DNA from 2 places in the Marinobacterium iners genome. Region 1 is predicted to be linked to the other one. Evidence: predicted binding sites of a transcription regulator. Region 1 holds the regulator's gene; the other holds the start of a gene.
What was found. The regulator FNR, encoded in region 1, switches genes on or off when oxygen is low (the NO sensors DNR and NnrR bind a similar motif). The targets are predictions, from matches to a motif close to TTGATNTANATCAA.
Positions count from the first base shown of each region.

Region 1 (15,497 bases):
ACTTTGGTGCAGCTCGCGACTAAAGTCGATTGTTGACATCTCGACTTGCTTTGCCTTCGCCTATAACGTTCCGCCTGCTTGTTGTCAGGGGGTTGGGGAGCCCCCTGTTTTCCTTAAATAGAAATAAAACACTGGTCAATGCCAGAGGAGCACTTATGGAACTCTATCAGCGAAAGCATGGGGAGGAGCATCCGTATTGGAAGTTCGGCCCTTTCAAAATTCGTCTGCCATTCATTCACCATCGCTGGGAATGGCCAGAAACCATCCAGGCCTTGATCATGTTCGTGGTTGGCATGGCGATGATACCGCTGCTGGAGCAGTATCTGGGTCTACCTTACGATGTGGCACTGGCGTTTGTGGTGATCTGCGGTTTTGGCTTTATGCTGCCAACCGTGTTGGGAGTTCCGATGGTGCCGGGATGGATAACACCCGCGATTCCGGTGGTGGTGCTGTTTCTTGGTAATTTTGAGCCCGGCCCCGAAGCAATACGTGCACTGATCGGGCTGCAGCTGGTCGTCACCCTGATCTTCTTTGTTCTCGGCATTACGCGGCTGGGCAGCAAGCTTGTCGACATGTTTCCGGATTCGATCAAGGGTGGCATTCTGATGGGAGCGGGTATTGCCGCCATATCCGGTGAAATTGTGGCGGGTGGCCGACTTGAGCAAACGCCGGTTTCACTGATCATCGGTGGTGCCGTGACCGGGTACGTTCTGTTTTCACTGTCATTTCGTGACTGGACGGAAAAACACCGCTGGGCAAGGGTAATCGCCGGCTATGGTATGGTCCCGGGTGCGTTGGTGGCGATGGCCATCGGTTGGGCCGTAGGTGAATATCCAATTCCTGAGGTCCAGTTTGGCCTGTCTGCACCTGCGTTTGACAAGGTGCTGGACTACACCGTATTCGGTGTTGGCCTGCCATCCCTTGAGATGGTCTGGATGGCAATTCCGACCGCTGTGATCGCCTATATTATCGCGTTCGGCGATATCATCGTGGGTAAAAGCCTGCTCAACCGTGTGGACCACCTGCGCCCTGATGAAAAAATTGAAGTCAATGTTGACCGGGTGCACCTTGTCACCGCCATGCGTAACCTGATGCATTCGCTGCTGGCCCCCTATCCGGGTCTGGCTGGCCCCTTGTTCACTGGTGCGATGGCGACCATTGCGGAGCGCTATCGTTACGGTCGCAAGGCGATGGATACCATCTACAGCGGGGCCAGCATCTTCTGGATTGTCGGGTTTATTGCACTGTTCATGCTGCCACTGGTGACCCTGTTCAAGCCTGTGCTGCCGATTGCCCTGTCCCTGACGTTGCTGATCACCGGCTATCTCTGTATCAGTGTGGGCGTTGAACAGATCGATAACGCCACCTCCATGGGCGTTGCCGGCACCATGGGGGTTGTGCTGTCAGTCTACGGTGCAGCCTATGGGCTGGCTGTGGGTATCATTCTTTACCTGCTGCTGGAGCGCCGCTCGAAAAAGGCATTGCAGGAACACGCTGGCGAGATGCCGGAAGAACCGATACACATTGAAGAAATAGCCGAGGATTACGGTAACCGTTGAAACAGGGGCTGTCGGTGCAGGGATGCACCACAGCCGACTCAGGCTCTGGCAAAGTCGGTGCGGCTCTTGCGACGCTTAGCAGCCGGCTTGTTGTTGCCCGCCTGAGTGCAGTTCCGGCCCCGTTCCTTAGCCAAATAGAGAGCCAGATCGGCACGCTTTATGACTTCCCGCGGTGTTTCACCAGCTTTGTTTTGACATACACCGATACTGATCGTCACCTTTACGATGCTGGTATCAGAGGAGTTGCTGCCTCGCTGATTGCGACCACTCTGATCATCCTCCGGCCGGTTCTGATCACGTATCTTCATCGGGTAGTCGGCAACACGCTGGCGTACCTGCTCAAGTGCATCAAAGGCTTCCTGCTCTGAGCGGCGCTTGAACACAATTGTGAATTCCTCACCACCATAACGAAACAGCCTGCCGCCACCGCGCACCAGATTCAACTGTGATGCAACCATCCGTAATACCTGGTCTCCGATGTCATGCCCATAGCGGTCATTGAATTTCTTGAAATGATCGATATCCAACATGGCAATCGAATAGTGTCGGCCTGGCCCAATGAGATAATGTTCAAGTGCGCGGCGACCGGGAATGCCGGTGAGTGTATCAATAAAGGCCATACCGTAGCCGTGATGAATCAAAGCGCCAATCAGTAACAGTTGTGCCAGCAGATGATAGCCGCTGTTGAGCAAAGGTTGTCCCGGCTGGCTAAGGCTGATCAGGAATGCGAACGACAGTGCAGCAGTTGCCAGCGTATCTACAGGCTGGCGCCGCAATCGCAGCAGGCAGATGGGCAGCAACAGGAGCAGGTTCCACCAGAAGGCAGCTGTTGGAAGAGCCAGTCCCGGAGCAATAAAGTTGAGTAATGCCAGTGGCAGATGCGGCAGCAACTGTGTCAGCAGTTGGGGAGACTCAAGCCAGATAAGTCCCGGGACAAGATAGATGACAATCAAACAGCCGCAGCGAAGCATGCCGCTGCGAGACAGCAGGCCTCGTTCAGGCAGAAGCAGTAATACAACCTGGCCCAAAGGCCAGAACAGACTCAGCAAAACCAGCAGCACATAACTGGCCGGATTATCGGGGCCGGCATCGGCCGTGGCGTGCAGCAGGGTGGCGGCACAGGCAAAGTGCAGTGACAGCAGGAGAATTCGGCCATGCTTGAAGCCGATAGCCAACAGCATCACCATCAGCGCCAAAAGCCAGGGTAGGGTATTCAACAGCAGCTGGTGACCGGGCGTAAGCAGGTGGAGCTGATCACGTAGCAAAAACGGAACCGGCAGCAACAGCAACGGCAGCAAACGCAACGCCAGTTTCAGAATCACGTGAACACCCACTCCATTATCCGGGCAAGAGTCGCAAGTTTAACACGCCCGGAGAGAATGAGCCTGCCGATTGTGCTGTTGAGCACAGTCGGCAGGTGTGGTGTCAGGCGCGATGAGTCGGTTTGAATCCGATCATGCGAGCGATAAGAATGGCAGGGCACCAGCCGGTAAAAGCTGACTGAATCAAGCTAAGCCCAATAATCAGCGGCAGGATCAAAAGGGTTGGGCCGACCATGCCCAATACTACGGGCAAGCTTGTGGCGAGAATCAGAATGCCGGCAATAATATGAACGCCTTGGTTGACGCTCATGCCCTTGGAGTCACATACCTCTTCCTTCAGGCCCAGCAAGCGAAACACCGTGATGGCGGGGCACCAGCGAGTAAAGGCAGACTGCAGCAGGTTGAAACCGACAAAAGCAGTCAGCCAGAGCCAGAGGGCAGAGTGGTATTGGCTAAGTGCCAGGCTTATCAGCACAACGGTACCGGCCATCAAGCGCAGGGCAGCATTCAATGTCATCGAGCATCTCCTTTGATTAGAGTTTTCTGAATTATATATAATTAATGTCTAATATTAATAGTCAAAAGTCGACTGAATATCCAATGCTGTCGTTTCCATGCTCCTTCAGTCGGGCTATGCTGGAAAAAATTCTGACAGGAGACCGGCATGAGTGAGTTCAGGCGTTTATTGGTGAATCTTGCTGAAGATGAGCACCGGGGCGAGCTGCTGCAGAAGATGCGGCGTCTGCTGACGCCCGACAGTCAGGTTGAACTGTTTTCCTGTGTCTATTCGGCGGGATTGGACAGCAGTCATCTGTTCGACGCTGATGGGCGCCAGCATGCGATTCAGTCCGTCTTGAGAAAGGTGGAAAAAGGTCTGCAGTCCCATATGGACAAGCTGGTACAGCAGGAGATTGAGGCCGGGGCGGATGTCTACTGGGATCGGGATCGAGCTGAAGGCGTGGTACGCAAGGCGCTGCGCTACCAGCCCGAGCTGGTGCTGCATGCGTTGGAGCCTCATCCCAGAGTGCTGAGCCAGTTGCTGGCGGCGTCTGACTGGCGTTTGCTGCGCCAGTGCCCGACACCACTGCTGTTAAGCAAGACACGTCAATGGTCTGAGCGTCCTCGCATTGCAGCCGCCATCGACCCTTTTCATCTTGATGATGTAGCTGCTGAGCTGGATCAGAAGCTGTTGAGCCATGCAACACGGTTGGCGGCACAGCTGGGGGGAGAACTGCATGTGATTCACGTATTCAATACGCTGCCACACTCGGCCATTTTCGATGAGCACCTGGTTGTGGATTACGAGCAGCTGCAGAAAAAAGTGGCAATAGAGCACCGGCAGCGGATTGGTGAAATGATTGCGCCACTGCAACTGGAGGTCGGAGACCCCTGCGTTCACCTTAGGGAAGGTGAGTTTCATCAGGTATTGCCGAAGTTGATCGATGAACAGTCAATCGATGTGCTGGTGATGGGGTCTTTGGCGCGCGGTTTTATCGATCGACTGCTGCTGGGAAGTTCTGCTGAGCGTCTGTTGGATCAGGTCAGCTGTGACCTGATGATCGTCAAACCGGACAGCTTTCACTGCCCGGTGACAGAGTTCTAGACAGCAGGGCTAAATCTCGAAGCTGGCCCATACAGGGGCATGGTCGGACGGTTTTTCCATGCCTCGTATCTCGTAATCGATACCGGCATCTCGACAGCGCTCCAGCAATACGGGCGTGGCCATAATCGCGTCAATGCGCAGGCCTCGACGAGGATCGTCGTCAAAGCCACGGCTGCGGTAATCGAACCAGCTGAACAGGTTGTCCTCCTCCGGGTGCAGTATGCGGAAGCTGTCACCCAGGCCCCACTGCTTAAGCTGGTCAAGCCACTCGCGCTCAACCGGCTGGAAGCTGGTTTTGCCGGTTTTCAGCCAGCGTTTGCGGTTGACTTCACCGATACCGATATCCTTGTCTTCCGCCGAAATATTAAGATCACCCATCACCACCAGCGGCTGCTCGGGGTTGCAGCTGGACTGCAGATAAGCCAGCAGATCAGCATAGAAACGACGCTTGGCCGGGAATTTTGTCTCGTGGGCAATGTTCTCGCCCTGGGGGAAGTAGCCGTTAAGAACCTTGATGGGCTTGCCGCTGGCCGAGTTGAACTCGGCCATGATCATGCGGCGCTGGGCATCAGGCTCATCCCCCGGAAAACCGTATTCAACATTAATCGCAGGCTCACGAGAAATCAGGCACACGCCGTAATGTCCCTTTTGACCGTGATAGACAACGTGATATCCCATCGCCTCGATCTGCTCTCGCGGGAACTGGTCATCGGCTACCTTGGTTTCCTGAATGCCGATCACATCCGGCTGATGCTTTTCGATCAATCGCTCAAGCTGGTGCATGCGTGCGCGAATACCGTTGGTATTGAAAGAGATCAGTTTCATGCTCTGTCCTGAAGGAAGCTGCGGGTCAGGTGAATCATATTATCAGAAACGGCCAGCCAGGTGGGTACGATGCAATAGTTTTTGGCTATTACTGCGGGGCGGCAGTTCTATTGGGCTATCGTGTTACAGCCCGATACAATGTCTCTAATGAACGAGTGGATTGTTAAGGAGAGCACAGTGGCAGAATTCGATTATGACCTGTTTGTGATTGGCGCCGGGTCTGGCGGTGTACGTGCTGGCCGGATGGCTGCCAGCATGGGAGTTCGGGTAGCTGTAGCCGAAGATCGCTATCTTGGTGGTACCTGCGTTAACGTGGGCTGCGTGCCGAAAAAACTCTATGTCTATGCGTCACATTATGCTGAGTCCTTGCATGAAGCCGAGGGCTACGGCTTGAAGGCGGAGTCTGTCCAATTTGACTGGGCGACTTTACGAGACAACAAAAAGCAGGAGATTGCCCGTCTTAACGGGATCTACACCAACCTGCTCAAAAATGCCGGCTGTGAGTTGATGGATGGCCGCGCCAGCATCACAGGGCCTAATGAGGTCAGTGTCAACGGCAAGACTTATACTGCAGAGCGGATTCTGGTGGCTACCGGAGGCTGGCCCTTTGTGCCGGACCTGCCAGGCAAGGAACATGTCATCAGCTCCAACGAAGTGTTTGATCTGGAACAGTTCCCCGAGGATGTGATCGTCGTTGGCGGAGGCTACATTGCGGTTGAGTTTGCCGGCATATTTGCAGGCCTGGGTGCGCGCACTGAGCTGATCTATCGCGGTGAGCTATTTCTGCGCGGGTTTGATCAGGAAGTGCGAGAATTCACGGCCCAGGAAGTGGCGAAGAAGGGTGTAAACCTCAGCTTCGATACCAATATCGAGTCGATTGAGCGGTTAGCCAGCGGCCGCTTGAGTGCCCGCCTGACGGATGGGCGTATCCTGGAAGCCGATCAGATACTGTATGCCACCGGTCGTGTACCCAATACCGATGGGCTTGGGCTTGAAGCACTGGGCGTTGCACAGGCAAAAAACGGAGCCGTAATAGTCAACGATCAGTTTCAGACCTCGGTGCCGTCGATCTATGCCATCGGTGATGTGATTGACCGGGTGCAGCTGACCCCTGTGGCGTTGGCCGAAGGCATGGCGCTGGTGCGAAGCCTCTATGCCAAGGGTTCACCCAAGGTGGATTACGACCTGATCCCCACGGCCGTATTCTGTCAGCCCAATATCGGAACGGTTGGTCTGAGTGAAGAGCAGGCGCGTGAGCAGTACAGCAATATTCAGGTGTTCCGCTCCGAGTTTCGTGCGCTCAAGCACACGTTAAGCGGCAGTGACGAACGCACCTTGATGAAAATGATTGTGGATGCTGACACCGATCGCGTGCTTGGCGTACACATGGTGGGCGCAGAAGCCGGTGAGATCATTCAGGGTATCGGTGTGGCACTCAAGGCAGGCGCAACCAAGGCGGTATTTGACAGCACCATTGGCATCCACCCGACGGCAGCGGAAGAGTTTGTCACCATGCGTGAGCCGGTCAGGTGATCCAGGCTTAAGCAGCAAAAAAGGCCGGGCATCAGTCCCGGCCTTTTTCGTTCTGCTCAGCCAGAGAGGAGTCGCGGCTGTCTATCGTGGCGGCAGCCAAAGATGCAGTGTACGAAACCAGTTCAACCCGGTCAGTTGCTCACGCAGACGCTCCTGCAACTCTCGCGCCGTTAGGCCTGTGTGCAGCATAAGCTGGTGAAACTGCTCAGAAGCCTTGATGTCCAGGTCGATATACTCAGGGTGGTAGTACAGGATCAGCTCGTAGTCGGGATTGTCACCCAGAATACGGCTGATGATAGCGTCCAGATGTTGGCTGACTTCAGGCCGTGTTGGCATGACAGGGCAAAATACCTCGTCATGGAATTCTTCATCATCGTAGGTATCGATATGGAAAATGATATGGCTGATATCATCGAAGCGACTCTGCAGCTGACACACCACGTTGTCACCGATGAAGTGCCCTTCCGCCGCACTGAGGTGAGGAGCAACCTGAAGGTGCATTTCCAACAGGCTTTGGCTACCCATGCGACGACTTTTGAAGCTGTGCACATTGATTACGCCGTCAACACTCAGCACCTGCTCGCGCAGCTTGGTGACCTTTTCTTCCGGCAGGGCTGTGTCGACCAGTTCGGTAATGCTTTTGGCGACCAGGTCCCAGCCAATCTTGCCGACCATTAGCGCAACCAGTACTGCTGCAAGGGCGTCCAGCCACCAGATGCCGGCCATGGCGCCCGCAACAGCCAGCAGTACGACGATGGATGAGAAGGCATCAGTACGACTGTGCCAGGCATTGGCGATGATCAGGTCAGAGTCCAGCTTCTTGCCTACCTTGAACGTGTACTGGAAGATCCATTCCTTGCTGACAATGGAAAGTGCTGCAACGATCAGTGCCGGCCAGCTGGGCAGAATTGTTGGTTGCTCGCTGAACAGAAGCTGCAGACTGTCATAGGCCATCACGCCACCGACACCTACCAGAATCACGCCGAGCGCAACCGTGCCGACGGTTTCAAAACGCGCATGGCCCCAGGGGTGGTTTTCGTCAGGTGCCTGGTGAGACAGACGCAACACGATGACCACCATGAAGTCGGTGACCAGGTCCGACAATGAGTGGATACCGTCCGCAACCAGCGCAGTGGAGTTGGCGATGACCCCAATCAGGATTTTAAGGATTCCGAGTACGGTGTCCAGAACAGCACCAATGATGGTGACTTTTTCGGCTGCCTTGCGGCGTATGTCCAGTTGCTCTTGCATCAATCCGAAGCTCTCTCATCCGACAGCGGGGGATGATACCTGCAACACTCGGCCAGAACCAGCGCAAAGGCCTTAAAATTAACACTTGCGTTATGTAACATATTGATAATAAATGAATAAATACAGTTGATCAAAAAATAATCAATCTGTAGAAGAGCAAGAGAACATGCCTGCTGAAGCCGTTTGGTAATCAAATTTTCACAGTGTTATCCACAGCAGATGTGGGTATACCCGGCCAGCCCAGAGGTAATGGGGGATGGCGGTAAAATTTGTGTGAGCGATTGTCCCTAGAGGCGAGAGTAACCTAAGATGTTGCTTTGAATTTTGACCTTCACGGGAGCGAAAATGCAAACCTCAGTCATGACCCAATGGTTTTTGCCGCTGGCGCTGTTTGTCATCATGCTGGGGGTTGGCATGACGCTCAGGGTTGATGACTTCCGGCGTGTGCTCAAGGCACCCCGCGCTGTGCTGGTGGGGTTGCTGGGACAGCTGCTGTTACTGCCTTGCCTGGGGCTGATGTTGGTAACGGCGCTAGAGTTGCCGCCATTGTTGGCCGTTGGCTTGATGGTACTGACCTTTGCACCGGGTGGCGCTACCTCCAACATGCTAACCTTGTTATCGCGGGGCGACACGGCTTTGTCGGTGTCGCTAACCGCCATTTCAAGCCTGATTACGCCTTTTTCGCTACCGTTGTTGACGTTGATGGCCCTGAGTCATTGGCAGGGAGACGCTGTACTGCCCGATTTTCCTGTGTTGGAGTCGGTGATGAAGTTGGTACTGGTGGCATTGTTGCCGGTGTTACTGGGCATGCTTGTCAGTGGCCACAGCCCTGGCTTCAGCCAACGGGTTAAAGGGCCTGTAAAGATACTGTCGCTGGTGTTTATGGTTGTGGTTGTTACCGGAATTGTGGCGGCCAACTGGGGACGCTTGCCGGCTCTGGTTGCCATTGTAGGGCCTGCAGCGTTGCTGCTGGCACTTTTGGCAATGGGCAGTGGTTACTTGCTGGCTCGCCTGATGCGGTTACAGGCATCGCAGCAGGTGACCCTGAGTATTGAAGTGGGAATTCAAAATGCGGGGACGGCTTTGCTTGTGACGGGCGGTTTGCTGCAGAGTGCTGAAATGTCTGCCAGTGCGCTGATCTACGGGGTGTTGATGCAATTGCCGGCCTTGCTGCTGGTGGGTTGGCGCAACCGTGATCTGGTGCTGGTGCGCCAGCGCATTCAATGATTAGTCGATACCGGTGATCTTGTGCGTCTGCAGACCCAGTTTCCACTGTGGATGCGCCATGCAGTAATCGATGCAGCGGCGGATATTGGTAGTTTGCAGAGGGCCATCCATTGGCTGCAGATAAAAATGGTCAAAGTGCATTTCAGTGAACCGTTCGGGTTGAGCCAGTGGCTGTGGGTAGACCAGCTTCAGCTCGTTACCGCTGTGTACAACCAGTTCGCTGCCGGCCTTGGGGCTGACGCAGATCCAGTCTATACCTTCGGGCAGAGGGCAGGTACCGTTGGTTTCGATGGCAATCTCAAAACCCTCGCCGTGCAGAGCGTCAATCAGATCTGAATCAAGCTGCAGGGCGGGCTCTCCACCAGTGCAGACAACGTAGGGCTTGCCGTCTGGGGCGTCCGGCCAGAACGAGCGAACCCGCTGTGCAAGCTTGGCCGCGCTGGCAAACTTACCACCATTTTGTCCATCGACGCCGACAAAGTCCGTGTCGCAGAAGTCACAGATTGCTTTAGATCGATCCTGCTCCCGGCCGGACCAAAGGTTGCAGCCGGCAAAACGGCAGAATACCGCTGCCCGTCCTGCTTGAGCACCTTCTCCCTGCAGCGTATAGAAGATCTCCTTAACGCTGTACATGCTCGCCTCCAAGCGCCGCGATCAGCTCAGGCAGCAGGCGGGCATACTCGAGCCCCATGCGAGCCAGTTCGGTATCACGGGCCGCGAGTGCCTCTTCAGGCGTGTCGGCTTCGAGCTGATCACGGTACTCATCGCACAGGCGCAGGCGGTGCAGGCTCAGGTCTTCATGCAGGACCAGCCGGATCTGCTGCTGCCATTCCAACGCCAACCGCTTGACCAGCATGCCGGTACTGATATGTGCTGCAATCTCGTCACACAGCAGTTCCTGGCCCTTGACACTGATTTTGCTGCCCTCGGTCATCGGGTCACGCAACTCACATTCATCTTCCAGTGCCCAGCCCTGTGGCATGGTTTCACCCTGTACCCAGGCTGTCATGACCTTATCGGACTGTACCTGAGTCTGCACCAGCTGTACCTTGAGTGATCCCAGCGCCTGGCGCAGCTGATTCAGCAGATCTTCTGCACGCTTGTGCGAGGAGGCATCCACCAGCAGCCAGCCCTGCTGTGGCATCAGCAGGGCGTATGTACGGCGACGACGGGTAAAGCTGCGTGGTAGCAGGTCCAGAATGACTTCATCCTTGAGTTGCAGCTTCTCTTTGCGGTAGACCTTACGACTTTGCTCGGCTTCAATCAGGGCAACACGCTCATCCAATGCCTCGCGTACAACGCTGCCGGGCAGAATGCGCTCTTCCTGCAGCAAGTTGATCAGCATGAAGCCGTTGCTGCTGAATACCAGCATCTCGTCAGCTTCGCTCACTGGTGCGCTCCAGCCGCTGCGACTCAGTTCCTGGCTGCCACAGGGAGTGAATGGGTGTTCTGACAGGGCTTCGCTCAGGTGCTCAGGGGTAAACCCCGGGGTGGGTTCAAAGCGATAGACAATGGCATTACGGAACCAGAGCATGGACTCTCCAGAGGTGCAAAAGGGGTGAAGTATAACAGTGTGCACCGGGCAGGCGTACCCGGTGCATCAGATGGGAAGCTTAGCAGCCTTCGTAGGCGAGCAGGGAGTAAACGGGGATGCCCAGTTCCTGAATGCGGGTTGAGCCCTGCAGGTCCGGCAGATCGATCAGGGCGGCGGCCTCGATAACCTCCGCGCCAAGCTTCTTGATCAGGGTGCAGGCGGCCAAAATGGTGCCGCCGGTAGCAATCAGGTCATCGAACAGAAGTACGCGGTCACCGGACTCAACCGAGTCAATCTGCATTTCAACTGCGGCGGTACCGTACTCCAGCGTATATTCCTGATGAATGGTTTCGCCCGGCAGCTTGCCTTTTTTGCGTACCAGTACCAGCGGCAGGTTGAGCTGGTGCGCCAGGATCGCGCCAAACAAGAAGCCACGAGCGTCAATACAGGCGATATGCGTAATATCGCTGTCGATATAACGCTGGATGAACGCATCCGACACCATACGCATCGCTTTGGGGTCTTTGAAAATGGGAGTTACATCGCGAAAGGTTACACCGGGTTCGGGCCAGTCCTGCAGTGAACGGATGACAGACTTCACATAAAACTCATCGTAGGACATAAATATCTCCCGGTTAGGCGCTCAATTGACATAACTCAATGCTGCGAGGGCGGATTAAGGGTGTAATGGCTTCGTTGGGTTACACATTGAGATGGCTACTTCATTGTGCAACTTGAGGCATGGCTTCGAAAGAAGCCATGCCTTTTTTATTGGCGTGATACTGGCCCCGGTTATAAACCGCCAACCGTATGGATGGGCTTGGTAATGTTGGCAGCTTCCCCGTCATGGTGTCAGCTGGTCTGGTTTTCCTGATGCTGGGAGCATTCACCTTGGCGTGCCTCGCCAGACAAACGATACATTTCGTCCAGGTTGGTCAGCTCCACTTCCTTGCCGTCCACTTGCATCAGGTCCATCTTTTGAAAGCGCGTAAAGATGCGGCTGACGGTTTCCACGGCCAGGCCCAGATAGTTGCCGATCTCGTTACGTGACATCGACAGACGGAAGTTGGATGCAGAGTACCCGCGTGCCTTGAAGCGCTGAGACAATTTGAGAAGAAAGGTTGCCACGCGTTGTTCTGCATTTTTCTTCGACAGCAACAGCATCATTTGCTGATCATCTCGCAGTTCCTTGCTCATGCTGCGCAGCATCTGACGGCGCAGTTCGGGCAGTTGGCCTGAAAGCTCATCCAGACGTTCAAAGGGGATCTCACAGACGGTCGTGGTTTCCAGTACCTTGGCTGACATGGGATAGGTTTCGGCATCAAATCCACTCAGGCCGACCAGTTCGCCCGGGAAATAAAAGCCGGTGATCTGCTCTTCACCCTCATTGGTGAGCGTGTAGCTCTTGATTGTGCCGGCCCGAAGGGCATACACGGAGCTGAAGGGTTCACCCTGATGGAACAGGTGTTCACCTTTCTTGAGCGGGCGGCTTTTCTCGATAATATCATCGAGTCGGTCGATCTCGGTCAGGTCAAGCGATACCGGAAGACAGAGTGAGCTCAGGCTGCAGGTCTTGCAATGGACCTGTTGCAGGCTGTGAAGCTTTCCTTGAGATTTCCAGTCGGCCATGGGGTCATCCTTATTGTTGGGTTCGTCACGCTGCGAGTGCTTTCCCGCATTATGTAACATTTACCCCAGAGGGTGAAGCGCCGGGCCCGGTTAACGGGCCTCGACTTTAGATGATACGCGAGAAACTCCGTGTGGCTTCATGTTTCGGTATATAGGCATCGAACGCCATACAGATGCGTCTTATCAGAAGGCGGCCTGCTGCAGTCACGCGAATGCGACTGGATGACAACTCGATCAAGCCATCAGTACTGAACTGCTGCAGTTCAGCCTGCTCGGCATTGAAATAATCGCCAAACTGAATATCAAAGCGCTGCTCGACGGCCGCAACATCCAGTTCAAATTGACAGATCAACTCAGTAATGACCGCGCGGCGAATATGATCATCACGGCTCAGTGTTACACCGCGCTTGACGGCATGTTGCTGCTGAGCAACGGCCTGACTGTAGGCGGCAATATCATGCTCGTTCTGATAATAGACATCGCCAATCTGACTGATGGCTGATACGCCCATGGCAACCAGGTCACAATCGGAATGGGTGGTGTAACCTTGAAAGTTGCGATGAAGCTTGCCTTCCGCCTGGGCGAGGGCCAGTTCATCATCGGGCTTGGCGAAATGGTCCATGCCTATATAAACGTAACCGGCCTCAAGCAGGCGATTGATACTGTTTTGCAGTATGTTGAGCTTGGTCTCGGGGCTGGGCAAGTCTTCAGCACGAATGTGTTTCTGTGAGCGGAATCGATCCGGCAGGTGCGCATAGTTGAACACTGACAGGCGGTCAGGGCTCATGGCAATGACGGTGTCGAGGGTATCGGCAAAGCTTTCTTCGCTTTGATGCGGCAGGCCGTAGATCAGGTCCATGTTGATCGATTTGAATCCCAGTTCACGCGAGCGTTGCAGTACGCGCGCGGTCATCTCGGTGGGCTGGACGCGATTGACCGCCTCCTGTACCCGTGCATCCACATCCTGTACACCAAGACTGATACGGTTGAAGCCGATCTCGCGCAAAACCTCCAGAGTCTGGTCACTGGCTTCACGCGGATCAATCTCAATTGAATAGTCGCCCTTGTCGTCATCACGCAAATTGAAATTGCTGCGCAGTGCCTGCATCAGCTCACGCATTTGATCATCGCTGATAAACGTCGGGGTACCACCACCCCAATGCAGCTGATTTACCTGCCGGTCTCCACGGTACCACTGTGACAGCTTTGCCATTTCACGATAAACAGTATCAAGATAGGGCTGAGCTTTCTTGCGGTTGCGGGTGATCACCTTGTTACAGGCGCAGTAGTAGCAAACGTGAGCACAAAAAGGGATATGCACATACAGCGACAAGGGTGCATGAGGGTCACTTGTGGAGCGCCCGGTTTCGATCAACTTCTCGGGGCTCAGGCCGGAATCGAACTGGATCGCAGTCGGGTACGAGGTGTAGCGGGGGCCGGACAGGTCATAACGCTTGATCAGGTCCATATCCCAACTGATGGTTGTCTGGTTGTTCACCTCAGTACCTCTATTTGTTGGCCGGCCGGGCATTATAGGGAAGAGTGACCGGGCGGTTGTTGATGGATATCAATGCGGGTGCAACAGGCCGGTCCATGGCAGGGTTGCCAGACCAAACAGAATTACCAAAAGCCCCGCCCCCTGTCTTACACCACTGCGTTGTAATAACTGTTTCAATTGGCGTGCCAGGAGCGCCGATGTGAGTAGAGCAGGTAGAGTACCGGCACCGAATACCAGCATCAGGCTCGCACTGGTGAGGCTGTTGTTGCTCACCGTACCGGCCCAGAGCAGAGTCGTATAGACCAGACCGCACGGCAACCAACCCCAGAGTGCGCCCAGGAGCAGCGCCTTGGGCAGGGTGTCGGCGGGCAGCAGGGTGTGGGTGAAAGGCTGTAACCGGCGCCAAACAACACCTCCGGCTCGTTCCAGATAGGCCGCGCCCTGCCACCAGCCGGCAATGTATAAACCCATCACAACCATGATGAGCGCAGCAACGCTACGCAGAATCAATGTAAGCTCAGCCGTTTGAGTAAACAGCTGGCCCAGCTGACCGATCAAGGCACCCGCAAGGGCATAACTGAACAGGCGACCAAGATTGTAGGCCAGTTGAAAGCGAAGGACTCGCGCACCGCCGCTCATGGCCAGACTGCCGGCGATTCCGCCGCACATTCCGATACAGTGAGTGCTGCCGGCGAGGCCAAACAACAGGGCGGAAGCAAGAAGGGCGGGTTCAGGCATGCTCAACGGGTATCCTGATCCTGGTTTTCCGGCTCGGGATTATCCTTTTTCTGTCGTGCATCCTCGGGAATAAGGTCTTCGTCATCATCATAGAGGATACGATGAGCCGGTGACTCAAGGTCATCAAATTGACCACTGTTCACACTCCAAAAGAATGCCCAGATCGCAAAACCTGCCAGAATGATCGCGATGGGTATTAACAGGATAACAATATCCATTAACGTTCCGCTCCCTCATTGGTTGGCTGAGCCACGACGTGGCGGCGACTCAGTCGCATCGCATTGCCGACCACTACCAGCGAGCTGGCGGACATGCCGATCGCGGCCCAGTAGGGTGGCACCAGGCCGGCGGCTGCAGCGGGCAGGGCAAGAAGGTTGTAAAGCAGCGCCCAGCTCAGGTTCTCACGGATAATGGTGCGTGTCTTGCGTGCCATGCGCACACAATCGGCCAATCGCATCAGGTCGTTGGCAATCAGGACTGCATCAGCGTTGGTCTTGGCTAGATCGGTTGCACTGGCCATCGCAACCGAAGTGCGGGCACCGGCCAGTGCGGGGATATCATTGATACCATCGCCCACCATAATGATCTCAGCTCCCTGCTGGCTCAGATGGTTCAAGTGTGCCAGTTTCTGTTCAGGGCTCATACCGCTGAATACTTGATCAATTCCAAGATGAGAGGCGACCTTTTGTGCAGCATCGGAGGCATCACCGGTGAGCATTAGTGGCGTCAGGCCAAGTGCGCGCAGTTCAGTGAGTGTTTGTGCGGCTTCGGGGCGAAT
Region 1 covers NZ_CP022297.1:2,228,728-2,244,224, reverse strand. Annotated here, with positions in the region: gene CFI10_RS10785 (xanthine/uracil/vitamin C permease) at 156-1,559, shown strand; gene CFI10_RS10780 (GGDEF domain-containing protein) at 1,598-2,881, opposite strand; gene CFI10_RS10775 (YgaP family membrane protein) at 2,985-3,398, opposite strand; gene CFI10_RS10770 (universal stress protein) at 3,546-4,484, shown strand; gene xthA (exodeoxyribonuclease III) at 4,494-5,309, opposite strand; gene gor (glutathione-disulfide reductase) at 5,487-6,842, shown strand; gene CFI10_RS10755 (cation diffusion facilitator family transporter) at 6,924-8,093, opposite strand; gene CFI10_RS10750 (bile acid:sodium symporter family protein) at 8,439-9,320, shown strand; gene queE (7-carboxy-7-deazaguanine synthase) at 9,321-9,953, opposite strand; gene CFI10_RS10740 (recombination-associated protein RdgC) at 9,940-10,854, opposite strand; gene CFI10_RS10735 (adenine phosphoribosyltransferase) at 10,934-11,476, opposite strand; gene fnr (fumarate/nitrate reduction transcriptional regulator Fnr) at 11,707-12,483, opposite strand; gene hemN (oxygen-independent coproporphyrinogen III oxidase) at 12,590-13,981, opposite strand; gene CFI10_RS10720 (sulfite exporter TauE/SafE family protein) at 14,051-14,719, opposite strand; gene ccoS (cbb3-type cytochrome oxidase assembly protein CcoS) at 14,722-14,937, opposite strand; gene CFI10_RS10710 (heavy metal translocating P-type ATPase) at 14,937-15,497, opposite strand, start outside.

Region 2 (15,497 bases), 1.2 Mb from region 1:
CGGATTCTTCGAAGGATGCCGGGCAGCTGGCAGCGGCCTGGGGGCAGTACCGTGCACAGGAGGCCCTGACGGAGTTGTGTCGGCGCAAGCAGGTTCGTCTCACGCTGTTCCATGGCCGCGGTGGTACCGTTGGCCGTGGCGGTGGCCCCAGCCATACCGCAATTCTGGCGCAGCCACCGGGTTCGGTCGCGGGCAGTCTGCGCGTGACGGAACAGGGCGAAATGATTCGCTTCAAGTTCGGCATCCCTGAAATTGCAGTACGCAACCTGACGCTTTACACCGGAGCGGTGCTGGAGGCAACCCTCAGTCCGGGGCCGCAGCCTGAACCTGAATGGCGTACGCTGATGAACAGCATGGCCACTTGCGGTATGACCATTTACCGTTCGCTGGTGCGTGAAGAGCCCCAGTTCGTACCCTATTTTCGCGCGGTTACGCCGGAGCAGGAGCTGGCCAAGCTGCCGTTGGGGTCACGACCGGCGAAGCGCAAGGTCGATGGTGGAGTGGAAAGCCTCAGGGCCATACCCTGGATTTTCGCCTGGACCCAGATCCGCTTGATGCTGCCCGCTTGGCTGGGTTCGGGCGCGGCGTTGAAGCAGGCGCTGGAGGAAGGCCAGGAGCCACTGTTGCACGGAATGTATGAACAGTGGCCGTTTTTTCAGTCCTGGATCGATATGCTGGAGATGGTGTTGGCCAAAAGTGATGTCAACATTTCGGCCTACTACGAAAAGCGGTTGGCCTCGCCGGAGTTGGGGGTGCTGGGTTCCAGTCTCAGGTCTCGCCTGCAGCAGGCTGTTGAGCAGGTGAAGCAGATAAAACAGGAGCAGCAGTTGCTGGAAGGCAACAGCGTGATTCGTCAGTCGATAGAGGTGCGTAACCCCTATATCGACCCATTACATGTACTGCAGGCGGAGCTGTTGTTCCGTGATCGCAACCAGCCGGATCAGCGTCTGGAGCAGGCGTTGATGGTTACCATGGCTGGCATTTCAGCGGGCATGCGTAACACCGGCTGATCACTACGAAGAGGACGTGAGGGCTTGAACAGGACTCGGGCTTTGTCGTAACCTCGGCTTTTTTGTCAACAGTTGGACAGCAGCTAGGTCTAATGTCGAATTGTGTGCGCAGGGCAGGGGCGTTTAGCCTGTCCTGCAGGATAACTATAAAGTGGCTGCCGCTGTATCGTCCCGACAGGGCCTTGGCGTGCGGCCCGAGTTGCAGTTTACAACAACGTTCAGGAGACGAAATAGATGCGCATTATTCTGCTTGGAGCACCGGGCGCCGGCAAAGGCACCCAGGCCCAGTTCATCACCGAAAAGTACGGCATTCCGCAGATCTCCACAGGGGACATGCTGCGTGCTGCGGTCAAGGCGGGCACCCCGCTTGGCAAGCAGGCCAAGGAAGTGATGGACGCAGGCGGCCTGGTATCCGATGACATCATCATCGGGCTGGTCAAGGAACGTATCACAGAGGCAGACTGTGCCAATGGTTTCCTGTTTGACGGCTTCCCCCGCACCCTGCCGCAGGCTGATGCGCTGAAAGATGCCGGTGTGGATATTGATGCCGTTGTCGAGATTGATGTGGCCGATGCTGAAATCATCAAGCGTATGAGCGGTCGCCGCGTACACCCGGCTTCGGGCCGTACCTACCATATCGTGTTCAACCCGCCGAAGCAGGAAGGGTTCGACGATGTTACCGGTGAGGAACTGGTTCAGCGTGAGGATGACAAGGAAGAAACCGTACGTCAGCGCCTGAAGGTCTATCATGACCAGACAGCTCCGCTGATCAATTACTACCGCAGCTGGAATGAATCCGGTGAAGCGAACGCGCCGCGTTATGTATACGTTGAAGGTGTCGGCAGCGTTGATGATATCCGCAACAAGGTGTTTGCGGGTCTCGAAGGCTGATTGCCTGTTCTGATTGTTAAAAAGCCGCCAGTGGGCGGCTTTTTGCTTTCAATTGGCCCATAATACCCGCCTGTTTTCTGATACAGCCATATGAGGCAGCATGAACACAACGGATATCTTCGGCCTGCACGCCGTCACGACTCTTCTACAGCGCAATTCCGATCGGGTTCGTTGCCTGTTGATCCAGCAGGGCCGCGAAGATGCCCGGTTGCAGACAGTACTGGATCTGGCTGGTACGCGCGGCATCAAGGTGATCACACAGCCGCGTGAAGGGTTGGATCAGCGTGCTGGTGGAGGTCGTCATCAAGGGGTTATCGCCGAATGTGAACCGCTGCGTGCCTTGAGTGAAAAGGCACTGGACCGGCTGCTGGAACAATCCGACACAGCTCCTCTGCTGCTGGTGCTGGACGGCGTAACCGATCCACACAATCTGGGAGCCTGCCTGCGTACAGCGGATGCCGCAGGCGTAACAGCCGTTATTGCCCCCAAGGACAAGTCGGCACCGCTTAATGCCACCGTTGCCAAGGTTGCCTGCGGTGCTGCCGAAGTGGTGCCTTACATTCAGGTGACCAACCTGGCGCGTACCCTGCAATTGTTGCAGCAACACGGTATCTGGATCACCGGAACCGCCGGCGAAGCGACCCAGAGCCTGTATCAGGCTGACCTGACCGGGCCGCAGGCGATCGTGATGGGTGCGGAAGGCAAGGGCATGCGTCGTCTCACCCGTGAAAATTGCGATCAGCTGGTGAACATTCCGATGGCAGGGGAGGTCAGTAGCCTCAATGTGTCCGTGGCAACCGGAGTGTGCCTGTTTGAAGTGGTGCGTCAGCGGGCGGTAAAAGCGGAGGCCTAGCCTCCGCTGTGTGCTTCAGTGCAGCAGTTCATCCACATGGGTGGCGATCATCGCTTCCTCATTGGTCGGCATCACACGCACAGTGACCTTTGAGTCCGGCGTGCTGATGATACCGCTGTTGCGCTGATTCGCTTCACTGTCAATCTCTATGCCAAGCCAGCGGCAGCGCTCCAGCACGCGCGCGCGCACATCCGCATCGTTCTCGCCGACACCACCCGAGAACACCACCTGTTCCACCCCTTCCAGTGCGGCACCCAGGCGGCCCATCTCCAGCGCGACACGGTAGCAAAACATGTCGATTGCTTCCTCGGCGCGAGGATCATTGGCCTGATGCAGCTCCTTCATGTCCGAGCTGATGGTGGAAACGCCCAGCCAGCCGCTTTCCTTGTAGATCAGCTTTTCCAGTGCATCCACATCCATGTTCTCTTCCCGCATCAGATAGAGAAGCACGCCAGGGTCAAGATTGCCGGTGCGACTACCCATGGGCAGGCCTTCGACGGCGGTGAAGCCCATGCTGGATGCGATGGAGCGTCCATCTCGAATGGCACACATGCTGGCGCCTGCGCCCAGGTGACAGGCCACTGTTTTCAAATTGCCAGCTCCGCCAAGGCTGAGCTGGCGCTGGATATACTCGTAGGACAAGCCATGGAAGCCATAGCGGTGCACGCCTTTCTCGATGAGGTGGCGCGGCAAGGCATATAGCCGCTCCAGCCGGGGCTGTGCCGCATGGAACATGGTGTCGAAACAGGCGACAACGGGTAGTTGTGGTGCCAGTGCACGGCAGGCTTCAACCAGCTTCAGGTTATAAGGTTGATGCAGCGGGGCCAGCGGGATAAAGCTTCTCAATTGCTCCAGCACAGCATCGTCCAGTCGCATCGGTGTGTTGAACAGGTCACCACCATGTACGACTCGGTGACCGGTCGCAATCAAACGTGACTCCGGCAGGTGCGCTTCGACCCATTGCAGCACTTCACGCAAGGCGAACTGATGACGCTCGTCCAGTGCCACTGACTGGCACTCCAGCTGATGCGAGTCCAGTACCCGGTTGTCTTCATCACGCACCTTGAACAGTGTGGTGTCACCCAGCAGGTTTTCCACTTTTAGGTGAAACAGGCAGTGAAGTTCGCTCGCACGCAGGGCATATAGGCCACATTTGAGACTGGAGGAGCCACCATTAACGGTCAGAATGGTATCCATGCTTTCAGCCCCCCTTGCGTGGATGCTTGACCATGTAGGAAGCCAGTGCACAGGACGCCAGGCGGCCCAGAGTACCTTCGGCACGGCTGGTCAGAATAATGGGTACCTTGGCCCCTACGGCCAGGCCGGCTGACTTGGCATCGGCCAGGTAGATCAGCTGCTTGGCGATCATGTTGGCGGCCTCAAGGTCTGGCGCCAGCAGGATATCGGCGTCACCAGAGACCGGTGAGTTGATATGTTTGTCGATGGCGGCCTGCAGTGAAATGGCATTATCGAAAGCCAGCGGGCCGTCCAGGATGCCGCCAGTGATCTGTCCGCGATCTGCCATTTTGCACAGGGCGGCAGCGTCGATGGTACTCTGCATGGTCGGCTTCACCTTTTCAACCGCGGCCAGAATCGCGACCTTGGGCGACTCATTACCCAATGACTGACAGAAGTCGATGGCGTTCTGAACGATATCCCGTTTTACCAACAGATCAGGCACCACGTTGATGGCGGCATCGGTGATCACCAATGGTTTGTGGTAGTTGGGCACGTCAAACACGAATACATGGCTCAGGCGCCGCTCTGTACGGATGCCTTTGGTTTTATGAACCACGGCACTGAGCAGTTCAGAAGTGCCAAGGCTGCCTTTCATCAGCGCGACGGCCTTGGCTTCGCGAATCAGTGTACAGGCGCATTCGGCCGCCATGTGGCTGTGTTCGGTGCTGATGATTTTGTAGGGTGACAGGTCGATGCCTTCAATTTCGGCTGCGGCACGAATCTTGTGCTCCGGGCCGACCAGCAGAGGCTCGATTAACCCCTGTTCAGCCGCTTCGATGGCACCCAAAAGGCTGTTGTGATCGACCGGATGGACAACGGCGGTGCGGATAGGGCCGGATTTGCGTGCCTGCTCAATAAAGAACTCCAGCTGGTTGTGCATCGGCGGTGTCTCGGTTGAAATCGTGGTGTTGGGGGCGTCAGCTGATATCGACATGGGGGTATCCTTCCTGAGAATGCTGATGACTAGGGTATAGTCCTATAATGAACCCATTATGACGCAGTGCAACATAAAGCGGACAGGCTCGCGGCAAAATTGATCCGAGGCAAGATCCAGGGCAGCCGAGCATGTGGCTCGGCCACCATGCCTCAGTTGTTAACCGGGGTTTTCAGAGTGTCTTGATACGGAGGCCAACCCATCGGCTTGCCACCGAGGAGGTGCAGATGAATGTGGTAGACCGTTTGGCCACCGTGGGTGTTGCAGTTGAATACGGTGCGGTAGCCATCCTGATCAAAGCCCTGTTGCTGAGCAATTTTGCTGGCGGCCTGAATCATATGCCCCACTACCTCGCGGTCGTCGTCGGCAATGTCATTCAATGTTGCGATATGCTTGCGCGGAATAATCAGGCAGTGAAAGGGTGCCTGTGGGTTGATGTCGCGAAAGGCGATGACCTGGTCATCTTCGTACACCCGCTCAGCCGGGATTTCACCTTCCAGAATTTTGCAGAACAGACAATCCATAACCTTCTCTCGACTCATTTGATTCGTGTCGAAGCAGTATAGCGAGCGCAGTCAGATTGCCTCAACCTTTTGCTCCCGTGGTGGGCAGGCATACTGCTTGGCAACGGTACCGTCCGGCAGTACGGATTCAAGCTGTACATCGAATCCCCACAGGCGGTGTACGTGCCGCAACACCTCTTCAGTTGATTGGCCCAATGGCTGGTTGTTATGCATGTAATGACGCAGGGTAAGGGCACGGTCGCCACGGATGTTCACATTCCAGACCTGAATGTTGGGCTCACGATTGCCGAGGTTGTACTGAGCGGACAGTGATTCGCGCAGTTGACGATAGCCACGTTCATTATGGATAGCATCGACTTTCAGTACCGGACGATTGCTGTCATCCATGATCGAAAACAGTTTCAGCTCCCGCATCAACCGGGGTGACAGATACTGCAGGATGAAGCTTTCATCCTTGAAGTTGCGCATGGCGTGGTCAAGCGTTGCTTTCCAGTCGCTGCCGGCAATATCGGGGAACCACTCCCGGTCCTCATCGGTCGGATTTTCACAGATGCGGCGAATATCCTGCATCATGTTGTAACCCAGCGTATAGGGGTTGATTCCACTGAAATAGGGGCTGTCGAACGGGGGTTGATAGACCACGCTGGAATGGGAATGAAGAAACTCCATCATGAAACCGTCGGTGACCAGCCCCTCGTCATACAGCTGATGCAGCAACGTATAGTGCCAGAAGCAGGCCCAGCCCTCGTTCATCACCTGAGTCTGTTTCTGGGGATAAAAATACTGTGCAACCTTGCGCACGATGCGAACGATCTCCCGTTGCCAGGGTTCGAGCAGTGGCGCGTTCTTCTCGATGAAGTAGAGAATGTTCTCTTCCGGATCTGCCGGAAAGCGAGGGTGTTTGCGATCATCACTGTCCGCCTTGCGGGGTACGGTGGTGTTCCACAGATCGTTCAGATGACGCTGTATGTATTCTTCCCTGTCCTGCTGACGCTCACGTTCTTCGGCGGCGGTGAGCGGGCGTGGGCGTTTGTAGCGGTTGACACCATAGTTCATCAGGGCGTGGCACGAGTCCAGCAGCTGCTCAACCTCTTCCACGCCATGCTTCTCCTCGCAGCGGCGGATGTAGTTCTTGGCGAACAGCAGGTAGTCGATGATGGCACTGGCATCAGTCCAGGTTCGGAACAGGTAGTTGCCCTTGAAGAAGGAATTGTGGCCGTAGCAGGCATGTGCAATCACCAGCGCCTGCATGGTGATGGTGTTCTCTTCCATCAGATATGCGATGCAGGGGTTGGAGTTGATAACGATTTCATAGGCCAGCCCCATGCGGCCACGGGTATAGTTCTGCTCGGTCTCCACAAACTGCTTGCCGAAGGACCAATGGTTATAGTTTAGCGGCATGCCGACCGAGGAGTAGGCGTCCATCATCTGTTCCGAGGTGATGACCTCGATCTGGTTGGGATAGGTATCAAGCCCGAACTCACGGGCGACACGGCCAATTTCCCGGTCATAGGACTCGATCAGCTCGAAGGTCCAGTCTGAGCCGGTCGAGATTGGCTGGCGTTTTTTACGACTCATGGGCACCCCCCTCGGTACGCTTCTCGAACAGTCGGCGGAAGACCGGATAGATATCGCCAGCATCGGTGATCTGCTGCATGGCGAACTGCTCCTTGAAAGCTTCACGCACCTGCTCATATTCATGCCAGAGATTCTGGTGTGGACCGGTGGTGATCTCCACGTATGCGTAATACTGGGTTTTGGGCAGAATGCGGCTGGCCAACAGCTTGCTGCAGGTGGTCGAGTCGCCATCCCAGTTGTCGCCGTCCGACGCCTGAGCGATATAGATGTTCCAGTCGGCCGGGGGATACCGGGCATCGATAATATCGGCGGTCAGAGCCAGGGCGCTGGAGACTATGGTGCCGCCGGTCTCGCGAGAATAGAAAAACTCCTGTTCATCCACCTCCTTGGCATGGGTGTGGTGGCGCACAAAGACCACATCGATCTGCTTGTAGTTCCGGTTCAGGAACAGATAGAGCAGGATGAAGAAACGCTTGGCGATATCCTTGACGCTTTGCGTCATGGAGCCGGATACATCCATGATGCAGAACATGACCGCCTTGCTGGAAGGCAAGGGCACTCGCACGAGGTTGGTGTAGCGCAGGTCAAAGTCATCCAGAAACGGCAGTTTGCGAGAGCCTTTTTCAAGCTGAGTGATCTGCTCACGCAAGGCGGTGATCTTCTCTGTTTTTTCAACGGAGGGTGGTGTGTCTTCAAGCGCCCAGAGCTCCTTGCGCAGGGCACGAATCTGCTGTCGTACGTTCTTGTCGGTCAGCGCGATGCGACGGGCATGAGCGGCCCGCAACGAGCGCACAATATGCAGCTTCTCCGGTGATCCGCTGCTGGTGAAGCCGGCACGACGGGTTTCAAACGAGGTGGCATCCTTGAGCTGTTTGCGCACCATCCAGGGCAGCTCAAGATCCTCAAACATGAAGTCGAGGAACTCTTCCTGGCTGATGGTGAAGGTAAAGTCATCCTCGCCTTCACCCTGATTGCTGGCCTTTCCCTGACCGGCGCCACCGCCACCACCGCTTTCGGGGCGTTTGAACTCGTCGCCTTCGACAAATTCCTTGTTGCCCGGGAAAATCTTGTGCCGCAATCCACCTTCACCGTGATGGAAGACCGGCTCGGAGATGTCACGTCGAGGAATGGTGACCTGTCCGCCTTGATCGATCTCCTTGATGGAGCGATCATGGATGGCGTCTTCAACGGCACGTTTGATGTGCTGTTTGTAGCGGCGCAGAAAACGCTGACGGTTTACCGTGCTTTTTTTCTTGGCGTTCTCTCGGCGGTCTATGATGTAACTCATGTTTCAGGCTCCCATGCGGCAGTTGCCAGGCAACTGCCGGGTCAGTTCCATCAGGCTACGGCTCCTGGTGCCCGGTTACTGCGATTTGCGGACGCGGATGTACCATTCGGACAGCAGGCGAACCTGCTTCTCGGTGTATCCACGTTCGATCATCCGTTTCACAAACTCGCCATGTTTTTTCTGATCGTCCGAAGAGGCTTTCGGATTGAAGGAGATCACCGGCAGCAAATCTTCGGTATTGGCAAACATCTTCTTCTCGATCACGGAGCGCATCTTCTCGTAGCTGTTCCATGCCGGGTTCTTGCCGTTGTTGCTGGCCCGGGCGCGCAGTACAAAGTTGACGATCTCGTGGCGGAAGTCTTTCGGGTTGCTGATACCCGCCGGCTTCTCGATCTTCTCAAGTTCTTCGTTGATGGCCTGGCGATCGAGAATGTCACCTGTTTCAGGGTCACGGTACTCCTGATCCTGAATCCAGAAGTCGGCATAGGTGACATAGCGGTCGAAAATGTTCTGCCCGTACTCGGAGTAGGATTCCAGATAGGCGGTCTGGATCTCCTTGCCAAGGAAATCGATGTACTTGGGCGCGATATACTCTTTCAAAAAGCCGATGTAGCGCTCCTGGGTTTCGGTCGGGAACTGCTGCTGACTGATCTCACGCTCCAGTACATGCATCAGGTGGACCGGGTTGGCCGCCACCTCGATGGCGTCGAAGTTGAATACCTTGGACAGAATCTTGAAGGCGAACCGGGTTGAGAGACCATCCATACCCTCGTTGACGCCGGCGGAGTCCTTGTACTCCTGCATCGACTTGGCACGTGGATCGGTGTCCTTGAGGTTCTCGCCGTTGTAGATGCGCATCTTGGAGTAGATGCTGGAGTTTTCAGGCTCCTTCAGGCGTGACAGGACAGTGAACTGGGCCAGCATGTGCAGGGTATCCGGTGCGCATGGGGCGGCATTGAGCGAACTGTTTTCCAGCAGTTTCTCGTAGATATGGATCTCTTCGTTCACTCGGGTGCAATAGGGCACCTTGACGATATACACACGGTCAATGAACGCTTCGTTGGTCTTGTTGTTCTTGAAACTCTGCCATTCCGATTCGTTGGAGTGGGCCAGCAAAATGCCGTCGTAGGGGATGGCACCCATGCCCTCGGTGCTGTTGTAGTTGCCCTCCTGAGTGGCAGTCAGCAGTGGATGCAACACCTTGATCGGTGCCTTGAACATCTCGACGAATTCCATAATCCCCTGGTTGGCACGGCACAGGGCGCCAGAGAAACTGTAGGCATCCGGGTCGTGCTGTGGATACTCTTCCAGCTTGCGAATGTCCACCTTACCGACAAGGCTTGAGATGTCCTGGTTGTTCTCGTCACCCGGTTCGGTCTTGGCAATGGCTACCTGATCCAGAATGGACGGATGCAGTTTCACCACCCGAAACTGAGTGATATCACCACCGTATTCATGCAGACGTTTCACGGCCCAGGGGGACATGATGCCACGCAGGTAGCGACGGGCGATGCCGTACTCCTGCTCCAGTATTTCGGCGTCTTCTTCCGGATTGAACAGTCCCAGCGGTGACTCGAATACCGGTGAGCCCTTGATCGCATAGAAGGGGATATGCTCCATCAAGTGCTTGAGACGCTCCGCCAGCGATGACTTACCACCCCCAACAGGTCCGAGCAGATACAGGATCTGTTTCTTCTCTTCGAGCCCTTGAGCTGCATGGCGGAAGTAGGACACGATACTCTCAATCGCTTCTTCCATGCCGTAGAATTCGCTGAAAGCAGGGTAGCGCTTGATCACCTTGTTTGAAAAGATGCGGCTCAGGCGAGGGTCCAGTGCGGTATCGATCACCTCGGGTTCACCGATCGCATCCAGCATGCGCTCGGCAGCATTGGCGTATACCTTTGGGGTTTCCCGACACAGGTTGAGATACTCCTGCAGGCTCATCTCTTCCTGCAGGATGGCCGAATAACGTGCCTTATAGTGCTCGAAGATACTCATGCTCACCTTCCTGTACGTTACGCTACCCACTGAAAATTCAAACGCTTATTGGCCAAACCGGCGAAGCGTTCCAGTGATTTCAGTGTAGTTCAGATTACGGAGAGTCAAGTGAGGTGCGACCTAAAAAAGCTGGTCGCACCTGTCATCCAGCGGTCCTGTCCTCCTGTCTGATTTGACCATCTGAATTGTCATACGTTGCATCGCGACAAACGGCTCAGGCCTGCAGCGACATAATCAGTGCCTGCATAAATCGCGCCGCTTCGCCACCGGTGGCGGCACGATGGTCGAATGTCAGTGACAGGGGCATCACCTTGTGTACGACGACCTGATCATCAATGGCAACCGGCTCTGATCGAATCACACCCGCACCCACAATCGCCACCTGAGGCGGTACCACCACCGGGCTGGCGTAACGGCCGGCCAGGGTGCCGAAGTTACTGAGGGTGATGGTGGCGCCCTGCATCTCGGCCGGTGGAATGGAGCGGGATTTGACATCGGCACGCAGCCGGTTCAGCCCTTCGCGAAGGTCTTCGACAGACCGGTTGCCGATATCACGCAGGACCGGTACGAACAGTCCCTGCTCGGTATCCACGGCCACGCCAAGGTCGATTTTCTGGTGTACCCGCCGTGCCAGCTGATGGCCATCAAACCAGACATTCAGCTCGGGAACGGCCTTGCAGGCAGCCGCGATGGCTTGAACCAGCCGCATGGTGATGTCGGTACCGGCGGGCCAGTGGTCGATATCGGCATCCTCACACAGCGAGACCGGTACCACCTCAGCATGGGACTGGGCCATGGTCCGTGCCATTTGTTTGCGTACGCCGCGCAGGGCCTCGGGAGCGCCCAGTGAACGGTCGAGGCTTGCGGCATGTTCCACATCCTGTGCCGTGACAGCGCCTTGTGAACCGCTGCCGCGCAGCGTATCCAGTGACACATTCAAGCGCTGAGCCAAGGCGCGTACAGCGGGTGTTACTCGGGCGGATGCCGCCTGGCGACTGCTGGGAGCGGCCCCGATAATGAACTCTTCGCGCTGACTGTCACTGCCCTGGTGTCGACTCAGTTCGCCCACAACGGTACCACTGTCACTGTCGTCCTCATCCGCAAACTCGACCAGAGGCTCACCGGTGTGAATGGTGTCACCTTCTGCACCAAACAGGTGCGCAATCACCCCATCCTGGGGCGAAGGGACTTCAATGATCGCCTTGGCCGTTTCCACCGATACCATGATCTGATCGGTCTTGATGCTGTCTCCTTCACGAACATGCCATTCCACGATTTCCGCTTCGGGCAGACCCTCGCCCAGATCGGGCAGCTTGAAATATTTCATCAGGCGTACTCCAGCGTTTCCTGCACGGCCTGAACAATGTCAGCCGTGGTGGGCAGGTAGAGTTGTTCATTACGGTAATAGGGCATGACGGTGTCATAGCCGGTGACACGGCGTGGCGGGGCCTTGAGCGAGAGCAGAGCCTGTTCGGCCAGAGTGGCGGCAATTTCTCCTCCCAGGCCGCCGTGCCGCGATGCTTCATGCACAATGACACAGCGGCCGGTTTTGCTGACCGATGCGATCAGGGTGTCATGGTCGATCGGGTTCAGGGTCGCAACATCGATTACTTCACAACTGACACCGTTCTCTGCCAGCTGGCGGGCAGCGGCAAGGGTTTCCGTGACGGCAGCCCCCCAGCTGATCAGAGTGATGTCCTCTCCTTCGCGCAAGGTGAAGCAGGTATCCAGCGGCAGAGCCTGTCCATCGTCTTCCACCAGTGTTTTGCTGGCGCGATAGATCCGTTTTGGTTCCAGAAAGACAACCGGGTCGTCACAACGAATCGCGGCCAGCAGCAAACCGTAGGCACGAGCGGGGGACGAGGGCACCACGACGTGTAACCCGGGGATGTGTGCCAGCAGGGCTTCGGTACTTTCCGAATGGTGTTCGGGGGCATGAATGCCGCCGCCGAACGGCGCCCGCAGTACCATGGGGCAGTTCAGGCGGCCACGGGTGCGGTGGCGCATGCGGGCGGCATGGGCAACCAGATGTTCAAAGGCCGGAAAGATGAAGCCCATGAACTGGATTTCAGCGACGGGCCGAATGCCCTGGGTGGCCATGCCGACACTGAGACCCGCAATCATGGTTTCGGCCAACGGCGTGTCGATCACGCGGCGTTCACCGAAGCGATCCTGAAGGCCAGCAGTGGCACGAAACACGCCGCCGTTGGTGCCGATATCCTCGCCCAGCAAAATTACGTTAGGGTCATCTTCCATAGCGCGTGCCAGTGCCAGATTAACGGCATCCAGCAGGGTAATGGCATTGTCACTCATGATCCTCTCCTCCCTGCCGCTTCTGACGCATCTCTTCTTTCTGCCGTTGCAGCCCCGGCGGGCATTCTGCATAGAGATAATCAAACAGATCATCAATCGCCTGTGGCGGCATGGCCAGGTAGGCATCGACCGCCTTTCCGATCATCCCCTTGGCCTCTTCCTGCCAGCGCTGCTCCTGCTGTTCGTCCCACAGATTCTGGCTGTGGAGCCAAGTGCGCAGACGAGGCAGGGGGTCTCGTGCCCAAGCCTGTTTCAACTCTTCTGCCGAACGGTAACGGGTGGCGTCATCGGCTGTGGTATGGTCGGAGAGTCGGTAGCTGACCGCTTCAATCAATGTGGGGCCCTTTCCGTTGCGGGCGCGTGCCAATGCCTGGCCGACCACTTCATGCAGGGCAACGGCATCGTTGCCGTCCACCTGCTCGCCGCGGATACCGGCACCGATCGCTTTCTGAGCCAGTGTCGGAGCAATGCACTGTTTGGCACGAGGCACCGAGATGGCCCACTGATTGTTGTTGATCACGAAGACCACCGGCAGCTGCCAGGCACCGGCCACATTGATGGCTTCCAGAAAATCACCCTTGGAGGTGCCGCCATCGCCGATCATGGTGAGTACGGCCTGTGGTTGCTGACGCAACTTGAGTGCCGTGGCCACGCCGCATGCATGCAGGCACTGGGTGGCGATGGGGACTGCGTTGGGAAGGTCCTTGCGCATGGCCGGTGAAGCGCTGCCGCGCTCGTCACCACCCCAGTACAGCAGCACATCCTGCATGGGAACGCCGCGCATCATCTGCAGAATATGGTTGCGATAATAGGGTACCAGCACGTCTTCCGGCTGCATCAGTGCTCCACAAACCACATCAATGGCCTCGCCACCCAGCAGAGAGGCATAGGTACCCAGCTGGCCGGTACGCTGCAGGCTGATCGCCTTGGCATCAAACTGCCGAGCGAGCACCATCTGGCGGTAATAGTGGCACCAGGGATCACTGCCCTGCGCCCACTCAGGCATGCCACCCACAGGTGTGCCGTCCGGAGCCAGGTAACGGGTCAGATGAATTTCGCCGTGATAGCGTATCTCATGCATGCTGCACCTCCTGGTGCTGATGAGTCAGCTGTACCTCACCGGCCGCCTGCAACAGCGATTCGGCGTGCAGGTCAGCGACATGGTGCACTGACTGACCGGTACGGTCGGCTTCTGCAAAGAGATGAGTGAGGGTTGCTGCAATTTCACGAATCTTGGCATCACGCTCATCAGCGGAGCGACCGGCATGATGCATGGCAACATGAATCAATCCACCGGCATTGAGCACATAGTCAGGTACATACAGAATTCCTCGCTGACGCAGGCGGTTGCCGTCCTCATCGGTCGCCAGCTGGTTGTTGGCACAGCCGGCAACAATGCGACAGTTGAGGCGAGGGATGGTGTCGCTGTTGAGGGTGGCGCCCAGGCCACAGGGGCTGAAAATATCCGCACCGGTATCGTAGATCGCCTCGGTTGCAACGGCTCGGGCGTTGAATTCACGCACACAGCGATCGGTCCGTTCGCGCTCAATATCGGCGACGTAGAGCTGTACGCCGGCCTGGTGCAGGCGCTGTGCCAGTGCGTATCCCACATGGCCAAGCCCCTGAATGGCGATGCTGAGCCCTGCCAGACTGTCCTTGCCAAGCTGATGCATAACTGCAGCCTTGATGCCCTCGAATACACCCAGTGATGTATGTGGAGAGGGATCGCCGCTGGCACTTGTGCAGCTGACAAAGCGGGTAGTGGTTTCGATGGCATCCATGTCGCTGACTTCGGTACCGCTGTCCATGGCGGTGATATAGCGCCCGCCCAGCTGATCCACCATGCGGCCGAAGGTCTGCATCAATGCGGCTCGGTCAAACGCGCCTTCCGGCTTGATAATCACCGCCTTGCCGCCGCCGTGGGGCAAGCCGGCCAAGGCGGCCTTGTAGCTCATGCCACGGGCAAGTCGAAGTGCATCGGTAATGGCATCCTGCTCACGAGTGTAATGGATAAAACGGCAGCCGCCGATGGCCGGGCCGCGCGCTGTGGAGTGAATCGCGATAATGGCTTTTAGACCGGTAGCCGGATCCAGGCCGAAGTGGAGGTCGGTCAGACCGGCGTTTTCCATCTGCTTCAACATGACGGGGTCCTCCGCACTGGGGCGTCAGGGAAAACGTATGTGAATGGGTGACCTTGAGTCTTGTGGACAGCACCACCCCTTACATTCTGAATAGCACAGCTCTGGGCAAAGTACAGCTTGAGGATCAGTGATTTAGAGTGATTGGGTGCGGCATGTGCAGATGCACAAAGACACTTTCAGGCCCGATGACAGAGCGATCGGCAAGGATGAATTGGATCCGTGTTGCAGTGCGAAGAATCAGTGCGAAAGCGCTTCCAGTACACGCGGCCAGAGAGGTGAACCGGTCGGTGAGACGGGGGCAGGTGGTGCGGCTGGTGCCTCTTGGGGCAACAGGTGGGGTGGGACGGGTTCGCCGGCTGCGATCAGTCGCTCACGTTCCAGCCAGCGTTTAACCTCCGACAGAAGGGAGAACAGCTCTTCATCCGTAAAGTGGGTGCGGGGTTGCAGAGGGTCACGTACCTGGTTTACCTCCAGGGCAGGTGCTGAGCAATCGAATGCCTGCTCCTGTCCAGCCCGCAGGCAGTAGCCGCTCTGCTCAGGGGAGTCATGTCGTTTCATCAGACTGCACCCCGAGAGCAGAGCCAGCAGGCCTAGCCCAGTCAGTATCCGTTGCCATCCTGTCATGCCGGTCGTTCCATTGAATCAGAGAGTGGCCACCGAAAGCGCCAGTCCCGCGGCGATCAGTGCACTGCCTGCCAGCCGCTGCTGCCAGATCATGGCCATGGGGT
Region 2 covers NZ_CP022297.1:1,077,780-1,093,276, forward strand. Annotated here, with positions in the region: gene ppc (phosphoenolpyruvate carboxylase) at 1-1,010, shown strand, start outside; gene adk (adenylate kinase) at 1,245-1,901, shown strand; gene rlmB (23S rRNA (guanosine(2251)-2'-O)-methyltransferase RlmB) at 2,002-2,754, shown strand; gene CFI10_RS05265 (acetate/propionate family kinase) at 2,770-3,951, opposite strand; gene CFI10_RS05270 (bifunctional enoyl-CoA hydratase/phosphate acetyltransferase) at 3,956-4,927, opposite strand; gene CFI10_RS05275 (histidine triad nucleotide-binding protein) at 5,080-5,451, opposite strand; gene CFI10_RS05280 (SpoVR family protein) at 5,503-7,029, opposite strand; gene CFI10_RS05285 (YeaH/YhbH family protein) at 7,019-8,317, opposite strand; gene CFI10_RS05290 (PrkA family serine protein kinase) at 8,393-10,315, opposite strand; gene CFI10_RS05295 (dihydrolipoamide acetyltransferase family protein) at 10,530-11,642, opposite strand; gene CFI10_RS05300 (alpha-ketoacid dehydrogenase subunit beta) at 11,642-12,628, opposite strand; gene pdhA (pyruvate dehydrogenase (acetyl-transferring) E1 component subunit alpha) at 12,621-13,709, opposite strand; gene CFI10_RS05310 (Leu/Phe/Val dehydrogenase) at 13,702-14,769, opposite strand; gene CFI10_RS05315 (hypothetical protein) at 15,007-15,327, opposite strand; gene CFI10_RS05320 (LysE family transporter) at 15,412-15,497, opposite strand, start outside.
Region 2: a site for FNR is predicted at 5,027-5,040, ahead of CFI10_RS05270 (bifunctional enoyl-CoA hydratase/phosphate acetyltransferase). Genes of this name have one in related genera too.